2 linked regions of the Pelodictyon luteolum DSM 273 genome follow. The protein of the gene in region 1 binds, or shares a complex with, the protein of each later gene. Links are inferred from orthologs where the notes say so. Each region holds a gene or a part of one and is shown in the gene's direction. Other genes may lie near its edges. The genes, in order: prfA and prmC.

Region 1 (8,154 bases):
GCCACAAACCGCCCCGACGTGCTCGACCCCGCCCTGCTCCGCCCCGGCCGGTTCGACCGCCAGATCATGGTCGACAAGCCGGACCTCAAGGGACGGATGGATACGTTCAGGGTACATACCAAGAACATGTCGCTCAGCCCGGACGTAAACCTGAAGGCGCTCGCATCGCAGACGCCGGGGTTCGCCGGAGCCGAGATCGCCAATGCTGCCAACGAAGCCGCATTGCTCGCCTCCCGCCGCAACAAGGAGAGCATCGAGATGAAGGACTTCGAAGACGCTATCGAGCGAGTGGTGGCGGGCCTCGAGAAAAAGAACAAGGTCATCAACCCGAAAGAGAAGCGGATCGTCGCCTACCATGAAGCGGGCCACGCCATCGTCAGCTGGATGATGCCGGAAAACGACCCGGTGCAGAAGATTTCCATAGTGCCTCGCGGCATGAGCGCGCTCGGCTACACGATGAACATCCCGCTCGAGGACCGTTACCTCATGACGAAGCGGGAGCTGTTCGCGCGCATCTGCGGCCTGCTCGGCGGGCGCATCGCTGAGGAGAGCGTGTTTGGGGAGATCTCGACCGGAGCACAGAACGATCTGGAAAAGATCACCGGCATCGCCTACAACATGGTGATGGTTTACGGTATGAGCGATAAGATCGGCAACCTCTCGTACTACGAAAGCAACAACCCCTACTACGGAGCTCCCGGCGTCGAGAAGAAGTTCGGGGGCGAGACCGCCCGCCTCATTGACGAAGAAGTGAAGGCTATTGTGGAATCGGCTGCCGACACAGTCAGAACCATGCTCAAGGAACACCGGAGCAAGCTTGAGGCACTGGCCCGGGAGCTGCTCACAAAAGAGATGCTCCAGTACTGCCAGATCGAGGAGATCCTCGGTAAGCGGCCCGGCGGCCAGGAAGAAGATTCGGGAGAGGTTGACTGCAGCAAGAAATCCGCGGAGAACGGCATGGTTGCGCACGAACCCGAAACGACGGCGGACGCAGAGAGCACGGAAAAGGTCGGGCTCAGCGCAACTGAACTGGCCGAGCTCGAAGCAGCGGCCGAGCGGTTGCGGCAGTCCAGAAACGTCTCCGACAACTAGATGAACGGAGAAAAGGGCGGGGAGAAGGAATGAAAAAAGGGCAGGTTGTTTACCTGCCCCTGGCATATGCCTGATGTGGGTCCCGAGGGATTCGAACCCCCGACCTACTGGGTGTAAACCAGTTGCTCTAACCAGCTGAGCTAGAGACCCTTGAGGGGGCTTATTATACCATATTTTCCCTGTAATGCAAAGAGAAAAAACGGCAGCCCTGAAACGGGATCTGCTCTGTTTGTAAGCCTTCACGAAAAAGCATAAATTCAGCCCGTTACCTTTCAGCGCAATCCGGCAACCATTTTTTCCCACTACCATGAGAGCATTATCGATTCTCGGCAGCACCGGGTCCATCGGACTCAGCACACTCGATGTCGTCCGCCAGCACCCCGATCGATTCAAGATTGTCGGCCTGGCTGAAGGCCATGATGTCAACATGCTCGCAGAACAGATCAGGGAGTTCAACCCCTCCATCGTATCGGTACGTGATGCCGGGTCCGCTGAACTCCTCAAAACTCTCCTCGGCACCGACCTGCCCGAGATATGCCACGGCATCGAAGGCGCCGGAACCGTTGCTGCCGCCGAGGGCTCCGACATGGTCGTCTCGGCAATCGTGGGTGCTGCAGGACTGACCCCCACCGTCAAGGCCATCAAGGCGGGAAAAGATATCGCGCTGGCAAACAAGGAGACCCTCGTCGTCGCAGGACAGCTGGTATCCGATCTCGTAAAGAAACACAACGTGCGGCTACTGCCGGTCGACAGCGAACATTCCGCCATCTTCCAGTCGCTTCAGGGCCACCGTCAGGAAGACGTGGAGCGCATCATCCTCACCGCTTCGGGCGGACCTTTCCGCAACTCGTCCTTCGCCGACATGGAGAAGGCCGGCCCCGAGCAGGCCCTCAAGCACCCGCAGTGGAGCATGGGCGCAAAAATCACCATCGACTCGGCAAGCATGATGAACAAAGGGCTTGAAGTGATCGAGGCTCACTGGCTCTTCAACATGCCCGCCGAAAAGATCGGCGTGGTAGTCCATCCGCAGAGCATCATCCACTCTATGGTCGAGTACATCGACGGCTGCGTGATCGCCCAGCTCGGGTCCCCCGACATGCGCGCCCCGATTGCCTACGCCCTTTCCTGGCCGGAACGGTGCGAAAGCGGCATCAAGAAACTCGATCTGGCAACCATCGGCACCCTCACCTTCGAGGAACCCGATATGGTCCGGTTCCCGGCGCTGCGTCTCGCCTTCGATGCCCTCAAGGCAGGGAGGACTTACCCGGCGGTGCTGAATGCGGCAAACGAAGTAGCAGTCGCGGCCTTCCTCAACAACAAGATCGGCTTCACCGCCATCGCCGAAACCGTTGACAAAACCATGCAGGCGCATGAGGCTTACACCCCCGTAGAGCTCGAGGAGTATATCAATGCCGACGGTTGGGCACGCCGGGCGGCAAACGCAATCATCGGATAACGCACCCCGAAGGCGCATCCGCGTACCAATGAAACCAGGAAGCATCCCGGGCCCTGAGCCCGGGCAGTTTCCAGCAACTGATACCCATGGACGTTCTGAGCACAACATTCTTTTTCATCGTCGCAATCTTCATCCTCGTCACCGTCCATGAGTTCGGACACTTCATCACGGCGAGAATTTTCGGCATGCGTGTCGACAAGTTCTACATCGGATTCGACTTCTTCGACATGCGTCTCTGGAAAAAGAAGATCGGAGAGACGGAGTACGGCATCGGGGTCTTTCCGCTCGGCGGCTACGTGAAAATTGCCGGCATGGTCGATGAAAGCATGGATACGGACTTCGGGCAAGGCGAACCTCAACCGTGGGAGTTCCGTGCCAAACCCGTCTGGCAGCGCCTCATTGTGCTTGCCGGCGGCGTGACGATGAACATGATGCTGGCAGCAGCCATCTTCACCGGCGTCACCTTGACTCTCGGAGAATCCCGAACCAGCACCACGGCCCCCGCCTTTGTAGAAGAAGGGTCGGTGTTCAGCAAGATGGGCATGCAGACCGGTGACCGCTTTATTGCAGTTGACGGTCATCCGGTCTCGAGCTGGGAAGAGGCGCTCGACCCTGAACGCTTCGCCTCATCAAGCCCGGTCTTCACCGTTCTCCGTTCCCACGGCCGCGATACCACACTCGCCACACCCAAACACTTCATGTCCGAAGTAAGTGACCAGGACGGGTTCGGCATTCGCCCAATCGTCCCTCCGGTCATCGATGATGTGCTTGCAAACAATCCCGCTGCCGGTGCAGGCATACAGGCGGGAAGCATCATTACAGCAATTGAAGGCCACCCGGTCTCCGATTGGACCGAAGTGGTGGGAATCATCTCCAGGAACCCCTCGAAACCCATCACCTTCACCTGGCGTTGGCTTGATACACCGAAGGGTGAGCCGGCCACTGCCGACGAAATCCGCATGAAAGGCGAGGAGTTCACCGCCTCCATCACACCATCGGCAAGCGGCAAAATCGGCATCATGCTTCGACAGACTATCTCCTCCGAGCGTCGCATGCTCGGCTTTATGGGATCGGTTGAGAGCGGCATCAGCCAGACATGGAAAATGAGCGCAATGACCGTACAGGGTTTCTCCAAGATCTTCACCGGACAGGAGGACTTCCGCAAGTCTGTCGGCGGCCCCATAAAGATCGCCAAGATCGCAAGCCGCAGTGCGGAGCAGGGTCCCGTCAGCTTCCTCTACTTCCTTGCCGTGCTCTCGATATCGCTGGCCATCATCAACATCCTGCCGGTCCCGGCACTCGACGGCGGGCAGTTTGTCATCAATGCCGCTGAAGGCGTCATGGGGCGGGAGATTCCAATTGAAGTCAAGATGCGCATCCAGCAGATCGGCATGACGCTGCTTCTTGCGCTCTTCGCCTACATACTCATCAACGACATCCTGAATCCCTGAGGCCGTAAGCGAAACCGATGTTCGATAAACTGCAGTCCATAAAAGAGCGTCACCTTGATCTCGAGCGAATGCTCGCAGACCCAGCAGCGGCCGGCGACCAGACTCGCTTCCGCAGGCTCAACAAGGAGTACAGCGACCTGAAGGAGATCGTGCAGGCATATGACCGTTATGCCAGCGCCCGTCAGCAGCTCGAAGAGTCGCGACACATGCAGAAGGCTGAAGAGGATCCCGAGATGAAGGCCATGGCCCGGGAAGAGATGCTGGAGCTTGAAGAGCGCATCCCGGGTCTGGAGCAGGAGCTCCGGATCCTTCTGCTCCCGAAAGACGAAGCAGACTCGCGCAACGTCATCATGGAAATCCGCGCTGGAACCGGCGGAGAGGAAGCCGCGCTCTTTGCCGCCGACCTTATGCGCATGTACCAGCGCTACGCCGAACGCCAGGGATGGCGGTGCGAAGTGCTGGACTACAATGAAAGCTCCGGCCCCGGAGGGTTCCGCGAGGTCACCCTGACCATCAGTGGCCACGACGTCTACGGCACGCTTAAGTACGAAAGCGGCGTACACCGTGTGCAGAGGGTGCCGGAAACCGAAACGCAGGGACGCATCCACACCTCCGCCGCAAGCGTGGCTGTCCTGCCGGAAGCTGAAGAGGTTGATGTGGAGATCCGGCGCGATGACCTCCGGTTCGACACATACCGGAGCGGAGGCAAGGGTGGTCAGAACGTCAACAAGGTGGAAACCGCCGTCCGCATCACGCATGAGCCGACCGGTCTCGTGGCGGCCTGCCAGGAGGAGCGATCACAGCTCCAGAACAAGGAGCGGGCCATGAAGATGCTCATGGCGAAACTCTACGACATCAAACTCCAGGAGCAGCAGCAGGAACGGGCGGACATGCGGCGCACGATGGTAGCCAGTGGGGATCGGAGCGCGAAGATCCGCACCTACAACTACCCGCAGTCGCGCGTGACCGACCACCGCATCGGATTCACCAGCCACGGACTGCCGCACTTCATGCAGGGAGAGATCGGCGAATTGATCGACGCCCTGAAGATGCACGACCAGACAGAGCGGCTGCAGGAAGCCGCCCGGGCCTAGGGGCATCATAATCAACTAACACCAATGGTCCTCTGCGAAGGGAGAGTCGTATGGAAATGGATGCCACAGGCAGAAGCAAGGGTGAATGGATTTTTTCCGATACGTTCGATCGTACCCTCAACTACCTCTCTGACCAGAAAAAAATTCTGGGCTTCAACCCTTTCTGCCATACGGTCGAACTGACCGATGAGACAGATGTCTACCGATGGCATTTCCGGGTCACCGACCCGCAACAGAACCCGTTTGACGTCATTTTTTACGTCAAACAGACCGACGAGGTGATGGTGGAGCTTCCTGAGGAACTACATGGCATCGGCCCCGAATCGATAACCGACGAGATGATCAGCCGCCATATGGTCGGCCGCAAGATCCTCTGGCACCACCACGCGCCCTCAGACCCGGTCGACGACCCCAAGAACTATCTGTTCGAAGGCAAGGCCTTTGCCGAAATGCTCCTTGTGCCGATGGAACCAAAACAGACGAAAGTGCATTTTGATCTCCGCATCGATGTCCGGTTCGTCCTCTATCCCGCGTTCCGCATCATTCCAGAACAGATCATCCGAGCCATGACCAATGCCGGCATGTCGATGATCATGCAGACCGCGACCAACCGGATGTTCCACAGCATCTCAAAGGATTTCGGCCATATCCGGCATGCATGAACGACCAAGCCCTGACCACCATGGACTTCCACGCACTGGCAGCATCACGTTGCAGTACCCGCAGCTTCACACAGGACCCCATTCCCCAGGACTCCCTCAATCGCATCCTCGAGACCGCCAGGCTCGCTCCTTCTGCAAAAAACCTGCAGCCATGGCGTTTCATCGTGATACGCACGCCTGAAGTCCTCAGGACTGTGCATGCCTGCTACTCCCGCGACTGGCTCCAGACCGCCCCGGCGATTCTCGTGGTGACAGGCCGTCGCTGCGATGCATGGGTTCGCGCTTCCGACGGCTATAACTCGCTGGAAACCGACCTCAGTATCGCCATGGACCACATCATCCTCGCAGCTGAGAATGAAGGTATCAGCACCTGCTGGATCGCCGCTTTCGACCTCCCCTGCCTGAGAAGAGCCCTCAGTCTCACGGGTGAAGACGAGGTATTTGCATTTACCCCTCTAGGCTATCCGGCCGAAGGATACACGCCCGTACCGAAAAAGCGAAAGCCGCTTGAAGAAATCGCAACATATCTTTGAATGCGAAAGCAGGCGGCTGAGTTCGCATCATCGGCCGAGGCGGATATCGAACCTGCCGAGTTGATCAACAGCCATGCTGGGCACGGAAGACGGCCTTTCAACCCGAAACAGGTGCATACACACCATCAACCACGCGCCCGCACTTCCTCTTACGCCCCCCTCAACCGACCGACCTGAGTTCTGCCGCAGCATGCCGGTGTTGCCAGAAAAGGGAATCGAACGCCATAGGCCCGTCCATGCAGAACGAAAAAGGGCACAGAACCCCCCAGCACTGGATGCTGGTTATTCTGTGCCCTTTCGAAAGAAACGTGAGAAACGGATGAGACTCCGCCGCAGCCTGCCTCAGTTCAGGAGTGGCCGCCTACGACGATGCGGATCATCTTCACGTTCAGGATGATGAAACGGATCAGCTGCCACGGCACGAACTTGCGCCAGAACAGCGTTGATTTCTCGGGCACCGGAGGATAGGCCTCGTCGAAATATGCCTTGATTCTATATTTACCCATGGTTGATCGAAATGAAAGTTAATGTATCTCTTCTTCTACCTCTGTGCCGAAACGCTCTTCTACTCGGGGATAAGCCACCAGAACGGATAGCCTTTCGCCTTGTGGAAGAAGAGGTAGTGGAGCAGCACCTTCAGCCAGTGGCCCGCAAGACCCGCCTCACCGACGGAGTACTTCATATCGCGGCCCCACTCGGGGTACTTGTCCCAGTCGGGAACGACAGGGAACACGGTCATTGATGCACCGAGGCCATCGAACGAACCGAAACCACCGGATACGATGCAGGCTGCGCCCATGCGGCTCATCGAGGCCTTGTGGCGATGCTCTGTGGCGCCGTGGATGCGCTCGGCGATGTTCAGTGCCGTGATCTTTCCCATAACGCCGGAAGGCATGCCGGTACGGGGTGGGGTCGGAAATATCGGACGGCCCGTCACGCTCGTCATCGGCTTGGAGATCGCATGCGGAGGGGCGAAGGCGATGCCGACGGCATAGATGTTGTTGTAGGTCGGGTTCTGGTAGGTGCTCGGCCAGTCATCGGCAGACCACTCCTCAAAAGGCTTCTGTGCGTAATCCGCATCGACCTTCATGAACTTGTTCGGAGCAAACAGCGTGTCGGTAATGTCGTTGCCCTCGCGGTCGAACGCCGTCATGCCGACACCGGAGAAGGAAGGAATGAGCATCGCGAAATCGAACTCCTGCACCTTGTCTTCGCCGTCCAGAGTCTCATAGTAGGCTTTGCCGTCCTCGACCTTGTAGACACCGGCGCGCCGGATCCAGTTGATGCCATACTCGGCAAGGATCGACTCGGTAAAGACCTTGGTGGGGGTGATGTATCCGCCGCGCTTGATGAACGCGCCGCCCATGCCGAAATCACCGACCTCGTACTCGTTCGAAATCCAGGTGATCTGTGCCATCTTGCTCAGCCCGCGCTTGGAGATCTCGTGGGCGATGTTCAGGATGTACTCGAACGCCGCACCCTGGCAGGTCGCCATGGCGTGCCCGGTGCCGATGAGGAAACGCTGCTTCTGTCCGGCCTGCATCTTCTTGATGTTCTCCTGCAGGTGTTCCCATGCGTGCGCCGCATGCGAGTAGGTACAGACTGAGTAGCTGTTCTTGTCGGGGCCGAGCCCTTCGGTTGCCTCGAAGTTCAGCTTCGGACCGGTGGCGTTGACGAGATAATCGTACTCCACGTTCTCCCTGACGCCCGAGTTGTCGCCGGCGGTGTACTCGATGGTGACGTAGCCCTTCCCGGTGGAGGCGTCCCCTTCGGGATGGATTTCAAGGGCCCTGGCCTGCTTGAAGACAATCCCCCAGCGGTCATAGACTTTCTTGAGTTCGAAACGGACCTCGTCAATCGACATCT
Region 2 (8,074 bases), 1.6 Mb from region 1 along the record:
TCCTATTTAAAGTCCAGTCATTAATTCAGTCATTAAATCCATTCAATCATCATAAGGAGGAGCCATGGGTGTTCTAGTCGGGCGCAAAGCGCCGGAATTCAATGTAGAGGCCGTTGCCGGCGGCAGGGAGTTTGTCGATTCCTGCAAGCTTTCGGATTTCAGCGGCAAGTATGTCATCCTCTTTTTCTATCCGCTTGATTTCACCTTCGTCTGCCCGACCGAATTGCATGCGTTCCAGGAGAAACTCGATGAGTTCAAAAAACGCAACGTAGAGGTTATCGGCTGTTCGGTAGACTCCAAGTTCTCGCATTTCGCATGGCTGCAGACCCCGCGCAACCGCGGCGGCATCGAGGGCGTGACCTATACGCTCCTCTCCGACCTCAACAAGACGGTCTCTACTGATTACGACGTGCTTGCTGAAGGAGCCGGTGTGTCCTTGCGCGGACTGTTCCTGATTGATAAAGCAGGGATTGTGCGCCATCAGGTGGTCAACGATCTCGGGCTCGGCCGCAACGTGGACGAGGTTCTCCGCATGGTCGACGCGCTCCAGTTCACCGAGCAGTTCGGCGAAGTGTGCCCCGCCAACTGGAACAAGGGCGACAAGGCGATGAAGCCTACCGATGAAGGCTTGAAGGATTTTTTCAAGGACGAGTAAGACCCGCAGAAGTTTTTTATCTACAAGCGTAAGAGAACAAAGAGCCGCCGATATCGTCCTGATACCGGCGGCTCTTTGTTTTTCGTAGTGCCGTTCCGAGGATCGGTCTTTGGTCCGGCTTAGTATGCTTTTGCGAATACCACTTTCTGAGCTGCGGGTTTGCCGGAGTATATGCAGGTGCCGGGCTCGTTCATCCGGTAGCGTTCGATATAGCCGTCCTCTTCGGGAAGGACCCTGATGGTGGCTTTTGTCTCTTCCTTTATCTTTTCTTCAGTTTCGGCAGTGCCGTCCCAGTGTGCAATGACGAACCCTTTTTCGACAGCGGCCTTGAACTCTTCATAGCTGGAGGCTTCAACCGTATTCTCTTCACGGAACAGGAGGGCCTTCTGGTACATATCCTTCTGCATGGCATCGAGGATTTCCTGCACCGCCCCCGGGAGCGTCTCTCCGAGCTGCAGTTCACTCTTTTCGAGGGTGTCGCGACGTGCGGCGATGCAGATCCCTTTTTCAATATCGCGTGGGCCGACTTCAATGCGGACAGGAATGCCCTGCAGTTCATATTCGGCGAACTTCCAGCCGGGCGAGTTCTGTTCACTGCCGTCGACAAATGCGGGAATTCCAGCTGCTTTCAGAGATGCGGCCATGGCATCGGCCTGCTCCAGTACGGCAGCCTTGTCGCCTCGCAGAATCGGGATGATGACCACCTGGCGCGAGGCAAGTTTCGGGGGAAGCACAAGACCCCGGTCGTCGGAGTGGGCCATGATGAGCGCTCCGATGAGCCTGGTCGAAACACCCCAGCTGGTGGCCCATACGTAATCAAGACGGCTGTCTTTGGTCTGGAACTGGCAGTCGAAGGCCTTTGCAAAGTTCTGGCCGAGGTTGTGCGAGGTGCCTGCCTGAAGGGCCTTGCCGTCCTGCATCATCGCTTCGATGCAGTAAGTCTCCTCAGCGCCGGCGAATTTCTCGCTGTCGGTTTTCCGGCCCATGATGACCGGCATGGCCATGTATTCTTCAGCGAAGGTGCGGTAGACGTTGATCATCCGCATGACCTCCTCCTGCGATTCCTCGGGCGTTGCATGGGCGGTATGGCCTTCCTGCCAGAGGAATTCGGTGGTGCGAAGGAAGAGCCGGGTGCGCATCTCCCAGCGTACCACATTGGCCCACTGGTTGATGAGGATCGGCAGATCCCGGTATGACTGGATCCATTTTTTATAGGAGGACCAGATGATGGTTTCCGAAGTCGGACGTACGTAGAGCTTTTCGGCAAGTTCCTCTCCTCCTCCGTGGGTGACGACGGCGCATTCGGGCGCGAACCCTTCGATATGTTCCGCCTCCTTGGCGATGAAGCTTTCAGGGATGAAGAGGGGGAAGTAGGCGTTCACGTGGCCGGTTTCCTTGAACATCCGGTCAAGGGCAGCCTGCATCTTTTCCCAGATTGCATAGCCGTTCGGCCGGATGACCATGCAGCCGCGCACGTCGGAATAGTCTGCGAGTTTTGCCGAGCGGACCAGGTCGATGTACCACTGGGAATAGTCTTCGTTTCTTGCGGTGATTTTATCTGCCACGGATGTATGTGCTTAGGGTTGATGCTGCTGCTCTCGGGGAGCAAAAATATACGACTACTGCTCGAACTTTTTCATCTTTTCCATCAGGTTTTTCAGGTGGGCCTTGCGGTCCTGGCTGATTGGAGCTTCGTCCATGATGACCTTCCGGTACCCCCCGGGTACCCTGAATTCTGAGTCGGGGAGCTTTTTCGGCCATACCTGCACAAGTTCCATCCGGTTTGTTGAACCGCCGGAGGACTGGATGATGCGGACAGGGAATCCCTCGACGCCTGCCTGTTTGAGGGTTCGGGAGAGCGAGGTGTTCGAGAGCCGGGGGTTCTGCGACTGCAGGATGCGGAAGGTCGAAAAATCTCCGAGACCTTCGGCTACCCAGAGCTCGAGCCGTTCAGTGCTGCTTGTAAGACGGATGTGGCGGCAGGGGTATCCTTTCAGGGTTGTGTTCGCAAGGCGTTCGAGCCTGTAGTTGCTGTCGAAGTCGAGGAGCGTTGCGTTTTCAGCTGCCGAGCGGAGGTTCACAGGGGACCAGGACCCTGTGTCGTGGTTGATGATGATGGCTTCGTCCGGCCGCGATGCTCTGGTGATGACGGCAGTGCGCAGCGGATCGGGGACTCTCTGGAGCTGGACGAACATCTCCATTTTCTGGGCCCGGTCTCCGAAATAGTAGGTAACCTCAGCCTTGCCGGAGGGCATGGTAAGGAGCATTTCCATGACCCCTGTGAAAGTGGCTGCAGCAGTTGCTCTGCCGGGCAGGATGGAAGAGAGGAGGATGAGGAGAAGTGTCAGCAGTCTGTTCATCGGTATCGGGTCTGTTGGTACAGGGTCGCATGGTTTCAAGAAAACATAAAGCTACGCAAATATCGGAACATCCGCCGTGCCGCCGGTTTTTTATAATGCGGGGGAGGGTGTACATTCATGTTTCGCCGATCGCTATCAATGCACCCCCGGCGGCAATTCTCCAGACAAGGCAACCGTGACGAAACCGGCACAGGAATGGCAGGTCCGAGGCCTGCTGAAAACAACGGCGGAGTTTTTTCTCTCCAAAGGAGTCGATGAAGCGCGTCTCGGTGCTGAACTGCTGCTCGCGCACGTGCTCAAGATGGCACGTCTGGACCTCTATCTGCAGCACGAGCGGCCAGTATACCCCGATGAACTCGAGCGCTTCAGGGAGCTCTGCCGCCAGCGCCTCGGCGGCCGGCCGTTGCAGTACATCACCGGCGAGCAGTGGTTTTACGGTCTGCCATTCCATGTCGACCGGCGGGTGCTGATTCCCCGTCCCGAAACGGAGCTGCTTGTCGAGTTTGCCCTTGAGCTGCTTGAGTCAGATGGGGCCAGTGCCTCCGGGGTCCCGCGCATCCTCGATGCCGGCACCGGCAGCGGGTGCATCGCCCTGACCATGGCGATTCGTATGCCGACGCTGCAGGCCGTGGGGATCGATGTCTCCCTGGAGGCTCTTGAGGTCGCCCGCACCAATGCAGAGCGGCACGGAGCCGGGGATCGGGTATCGTTCGCCGTCGGCGACATGACGGACCCCTTGTTCTCGCCGCCAGGCGCCCCGTTCGACATGCTTGTCTCCAACCCGCCCTACATCCCTGAATCTGAATGGGCCGGCCTGCAGCCTGAGGTGCGGGACCATGAGCCGAAGCTGGCCCTTACGGTTCCGGTCGGGATGGAGTGTTACCGGGCACTGGCAGCTATGGCGGGCCGCCTCCTCAGGCCCGGCGGGCGGATCGCGCTGGAAATCCATGCGGACGGCGCCGGGGGGGTGGTGGAGCTCCTCGAAGAGGCGGGCATGCTGGATATCGTGGTAAAGAAAGATTACGCAGGCCTGAACAGGATCGTTCAGGGGCGGCTTCCCCGATGAAATTAATTGCCCCCATGCATTGTTTTTTCTTCACGGCAAACGGTTGGCTTCCCCCGTGCTTCCTCTGGCGGTGCGATGTTGTCGCGGCGGAGTGTTTTTCGTACATTCCCTTTTCTGTACGGGCAGCGTACTGTCAGGTATCAAAACAGGTAACAGTCAGATGGGTTCTCGTGAGTTGAACTTGCGGGAACGGCAGGTGCTGGGGATCATCATCCAGCTGTATGTGGTTACTGCCGCTCCTGTAGGCTCCAGGTACATAGCAAGGAATTACAGCCTCGGTCTTTCAGACGCCACGATACGCAATGTCATGGCTGATCTTGAGGCTGAAGGCTATATCAGCCAGCCCCATACGTCCGCAGGGCGGATTCCCACCGACCTCGGGTACCGCTACTACGTCGACCTCATCATGAAGGTGCAGCGCATCGACGAGGAGGAAAAGCGGCGGATGGAGTCGGATTTCGGTCCGATCAGCATGGAAGGAAGGGGGACCTCGGCCGAGGTCCTGGTATCTGCTGCGAAGGTTCTCGGGAGCATTTCGCGACAGCTCAGTGTCGTCCTTTCTCCGACCCTGTCGAATGCGGTTTTCGAGAAGCTCGACATGGTGCTTCTGAGTTCCACCAGGATGATGGTGGTGCTTTCCATCCAGTCGATGTTCGTCAAGACCATTGTCATGGAGCTGCAGCATGAACTGACGCGCCAGAAAGTCGACGAGGTCGTCGACCTGCTCAATGAACGGCTCTCGGGGTTGACACTTTCGGAAATCCGCCGTTCAATCACCCGCCGTCTGGCCGGCAGCAGCTGCGACACCAACCTGAAGGATCTTATCGTGCGCTCGGCAGACAGCCTGTTCGACGAGTCGCCCATTTTCGAGCGACTGTATATCTCGGGTGCGGAGTACATCGTGGAGCAACCGGAATTCAAGCAGCCGGAACGGGTACGGGAACTGATCACCATGATCGAAGACAAGTTCAGCGTTGCCCGCCTTGTCGAGGACATCGCGCCGAAGCAGGACCTCAAACGCACTGCCGGACATGACGTGTCGATCAGCATCGGGCGTGAGAACAGCGCACTGCAGGCTGAGGATTTGACCATCGTCTCAGCGCCATACTATGCAGGCAGCATGGTTGGAACGCTGGGGATACTGGGGCCGAAACGAATGGATTATGAACATGCCGTCCGTGTATTGAACTACATGGCGGACTGCCTGACAGCAACACTGTCGGATGTCAACTAAACACAATTTTCGATTCAATGATGAAAAAAGCAGAAGACCCATTGCAGGACAGGGAAGGAACGATACAGGAGCACACCGAAGGACAGGCAGGCACTGCTGCGGCGGACCAGTCGGCGGCAGTTGAAACGCCGGAATCGAGGATTGCCGGGCTTGAAAGAGAGGTGCAGGCAGAAAAAGAGCAGAACGGGAAGTTCCGCGATGAACTCCTTCGCCGTGCGGCCGAGTTCGAGAATTTCCGCAAGCAGAAAGAGCGCGAGGCCGTCATGGCTTCCCAGCGGGCGACGGACAACGTCCTGCGCGACCTGCTCACACTTGTCGACGATGTTGAGCGGGTGCTTGCCAATGTCCCCGAACCCGAAGAGATCCCGGCTGCGGCCAAGCCCTATATTGACGGCGTGGAGCTGTTGAAGAAAAACCTTGACCGCTGGCTCGAGTCGAAAGGGGTGAAGCCGATTGAAGCGATCGGAATGAAGCTCGATGTTGATTTCCACGAAGCCATTTCCCAGATCGAGCATCCCGATGCCGAACCGGAGACTATCGTCGAACAGTATCAGACAGGCTATCTCCTTGGTGACAGGGTACTGCGCCATGCGAAGGTCATCGTGGCCCGGTAACGGGATTTGGGCAGACAGAGAGCAATGAATCGAGACATAATTTTCCAGGTATTGAGATGAAAAGAGACTACTATGAGGTCCTTGGCGTAAGCCGCTCGGCAGACAAGGATGAAATAAAGAAGGCCTATCGGAAACTGGCCCTGAAATACCACCCCGACAAAAATCCAGACAACAAGGACGCCGAGGATCATTTCAAGGAGGTCAACGAGGCATATGAAGTACTGAGCAACGATGACAAGAGACGTCGTTACGACCAGTTCGGCCATGCCGGCGTCGGTTCTTCGGCAGCATCGGGCGGCGGTGGCGGCCAGTATGGCGGCGGAGCGGATTTCAGCGATATTTTCAGTGCATTCAACGACATGTTCGGTGGTGGTGGTGGCGGTTCACAGCGCAGGCGTGCTGCATCGGGGATTCCGGGTGTTGATCTGAAGATCCGTTTGAAGCTCACGCTCGAAGAGATTGCCAAGGGCGTTGAGAAGACAATCAAGATCAAAAAGCAGGTGCCCTGCAAGGAGTGCAACGGTTCGGGTTCAAAAACCGGAGCCACAGAGACCTGTCCCACCTGCCACGGTGCCGGAGAAGTCCGTCAGGCCTCAAAGACCATGTTCGGCCAGTTTGTCAACATCGCAGCCTGCCCGACCTGCGGCGGCGAGGGTCGGATCGTCAAGGACCGCTGCCCGTCATGCTACGGTGAGGGCATAAAGCAGGGTGAGGTGACGGTGAAGGTGAATGTGCCTGCCGGTGTGCAGGAGGGCAACTACCTCACCCTCCGCGGACAGGGTAATTCCGGACCGCGGGGCGGAGCTCCGGGCGACTTGATCGTGATGATCGAGGAGAAGCCGCATGAGCTCTTCGTACGCAACGGCGATGATGTCATCTACAGCCTTGCCGTCAGCTTCCCCGATCTCGTGCTTGGCACGAAGGTCGATGTCCCGACTCTGGAGGGCGCCGTAAAGCTTACCATCCCCGCCGGCACCCAGCCTGAAACCATGCTCCGCATTCCGGGTCATGGCATCGGCCATCTCCGGGGCTCGGGCAAGGGCGACCAGTATGTGAGGGTCAATGTGTATGTGCCCAAAGAGCTTACCCAACAGGATAAGGATCTTCTCCGCGACCTGCGCAAATCACCCTCGATCGCACCCGAGGCTCACAGTGCAGGGGGAGCGAAGAGCTTCTTTGAAAAAGCTCGCGACATCTTCGGCTGAACGTTTCCCGGGATGATGCACTTAAACGCAGGAAAGGCCGGATCATCCGGCCTTTCCTGCATTGTGGTGATCCGGCAGTGATTTCTTACATGCCGCCAAGGTCAGCTTTCGCTTCATTGAGGACTGCCGGGGTGATGGTGCTGTAGCCCATCTCTTCGGCATATTCTTCTACCCCGGTTTTGATGCGTCCGCGAAGGAACGAGGGCAGCCCGTTCAGTTCTTCTCTGGCCTCATCGCTCCAGTGCATCGACGTGTTTCGCTTTCGTGTGGCTTTTCTGTACGCCTCGGTCAGCTCGTCGACAAACTCTTTGATCACGGCAGGGTCCGAAAGCTGCTGCGGAGAGAAGATTTTTTCGGTGAGGATCTTGTTCGGCACCAGATGAATTTTCAGCTGGGGCATATAGAGCAGCGTAGCCATCGGTTCGGGGCTTCCGCAGGTGAGAAAGAGCGCTATCTTTTTGCGCTTCAGGTTTTTCTTCAGGTTGCTCTGCACGAGGGCGCCGAGCAGCTGCGAGGAGACCAGGAGATAGTAGATCGGCGCTCCCATGATGACCACGTCGAACTCCTGGATGAAGCTGTAGTCTGCCTGTGCCTTGCACTTTGCCTTTTCGACATAGGCACCGGTTCTGGCCAGTTCCAGACCGATGGAGTCAATGAGCCGGTCGGTCGATCCTCCCGCAGTCTTGCTGTCGTAAAGGATGATGGCCTTCATCGGCGCGGCGTTCTGTTGCGTCATAAGAGAAAAGGATGGTTTCAGCTGAATGTGCGGTGTATTGTTGTACCGGAATTATAATACATTACCCCCTAAATCACTAATCACCCCCGTTGGCAGACTACTGCAGGGTGGGAGATCATAAATGAAAAAGGCGCCGGTGTAGGCGCCTTTTTCATGTTCGTATGGATGGACTGGCTCAAACGAAGTTCGAGTAGATCTCCAGGA

The links.
Region 2: the proteins of prfA (region 1) and prmC are in contact, whole or in part, in a crystal structure (PDB 2B3T), measured with the Escherichia coli proteins. The link is inferred for Pelodictyon luteolum DSM 273 from one-to-one orthologs.

What each region holds. Positions count from the first base shown.
Region 1 is NC_007512.1:75,807-83,960, reverse strand. The notes cover bases 3,111-6,054. They hold prfA (peptide chain release factor 1), read left to right. Parts: upstream 3,111-4,016; coding sequence 4,017-5,093; downstream 5,094-6,054. Other genes in these bases: PLUT_RS00360 (nitroreductase family protein), read left to right, coding at 5,752-6,054; PLUT_RS00365 (DUF1997 domain-containing protein), read left to right, coding at 5,144-5,755; rseP (RIP metalloprotease RseP), read left to right, coding at 3,111-3,999. Outside these bases: ATP-dependent zinc metalloprotease FtsH, read left to right, coding at 1-1,092; PLUT_RS00380 (1-deoxy-D-xylulose-5-phosphate reductoisomerase), read left to right, coding at 1,400-2,548; more of rseP, read left to right, coding at 2,635-3,110; more of PLUT_RS00360, read left to right, coding at 6,055-6,288; PLUT_RS11860 (hypothetical protein), read right to left, coding at 6,636-6,794; PLUT_RS00355 (NAD(P)/FAD-dependent oxidoreductase), read right to left, coding at 6,854-8,154. UniProt on the Escherichia coli protein: Peptide chain release factor 1 directs the termination of translation in response to the peptide chain termination codons UAG and UAA.
Region 2 is NC_007512.1:1,672,150-1,680,223, reverse strand. The notes cover bases 2,272-5,135. They hold prmC (peptide chain release factor N(5)-glutamine methyltransferase), read left to right. Parts: upstream 2,272-3,190; coding sequence 3,191-4,081; downstream 4,082-5,135. Other genes in these bases: hrcA (heat-inducible transcriptional repressor HrcA), read left to right, coding at 4,242-5,135; PLUT_RS07725 (DUF4412 domain-containing protein), read right to left, coding at 2,275-3,015. Also shown: PLUT_RS07735 (peroxiredoxin), read left to right, coding at 65-655; proS (proline--tRNA ligase), read right to left, coding at 775-2,220; more of hrcA, read left to right, coding at 5,136-5,315; PLUT_RS07710 (nucleotide exchange factor GrpE), read left to right, coding at 5,333-5,929; molecular chaperone DnaJ, read left to right, coding at 5,986-7,134; PLUT_RS07700 (flavodoxin domain-containing protein), read right to left, coding at 7,220-7,870; gap (type I glyceraldehyde-3-phosphate dehydrogenase), read right to left, coding at 8,046-8,074. UniProt on the Escherichia coli protein: Methylates the class 1 translation termination release factors RF1/PrfA and RF2/PrfB on the glutamine residue of the universally conserved GGQ motif, i.e. on 'Gln-235' in RF1 and on 'Gln-252' in RF2.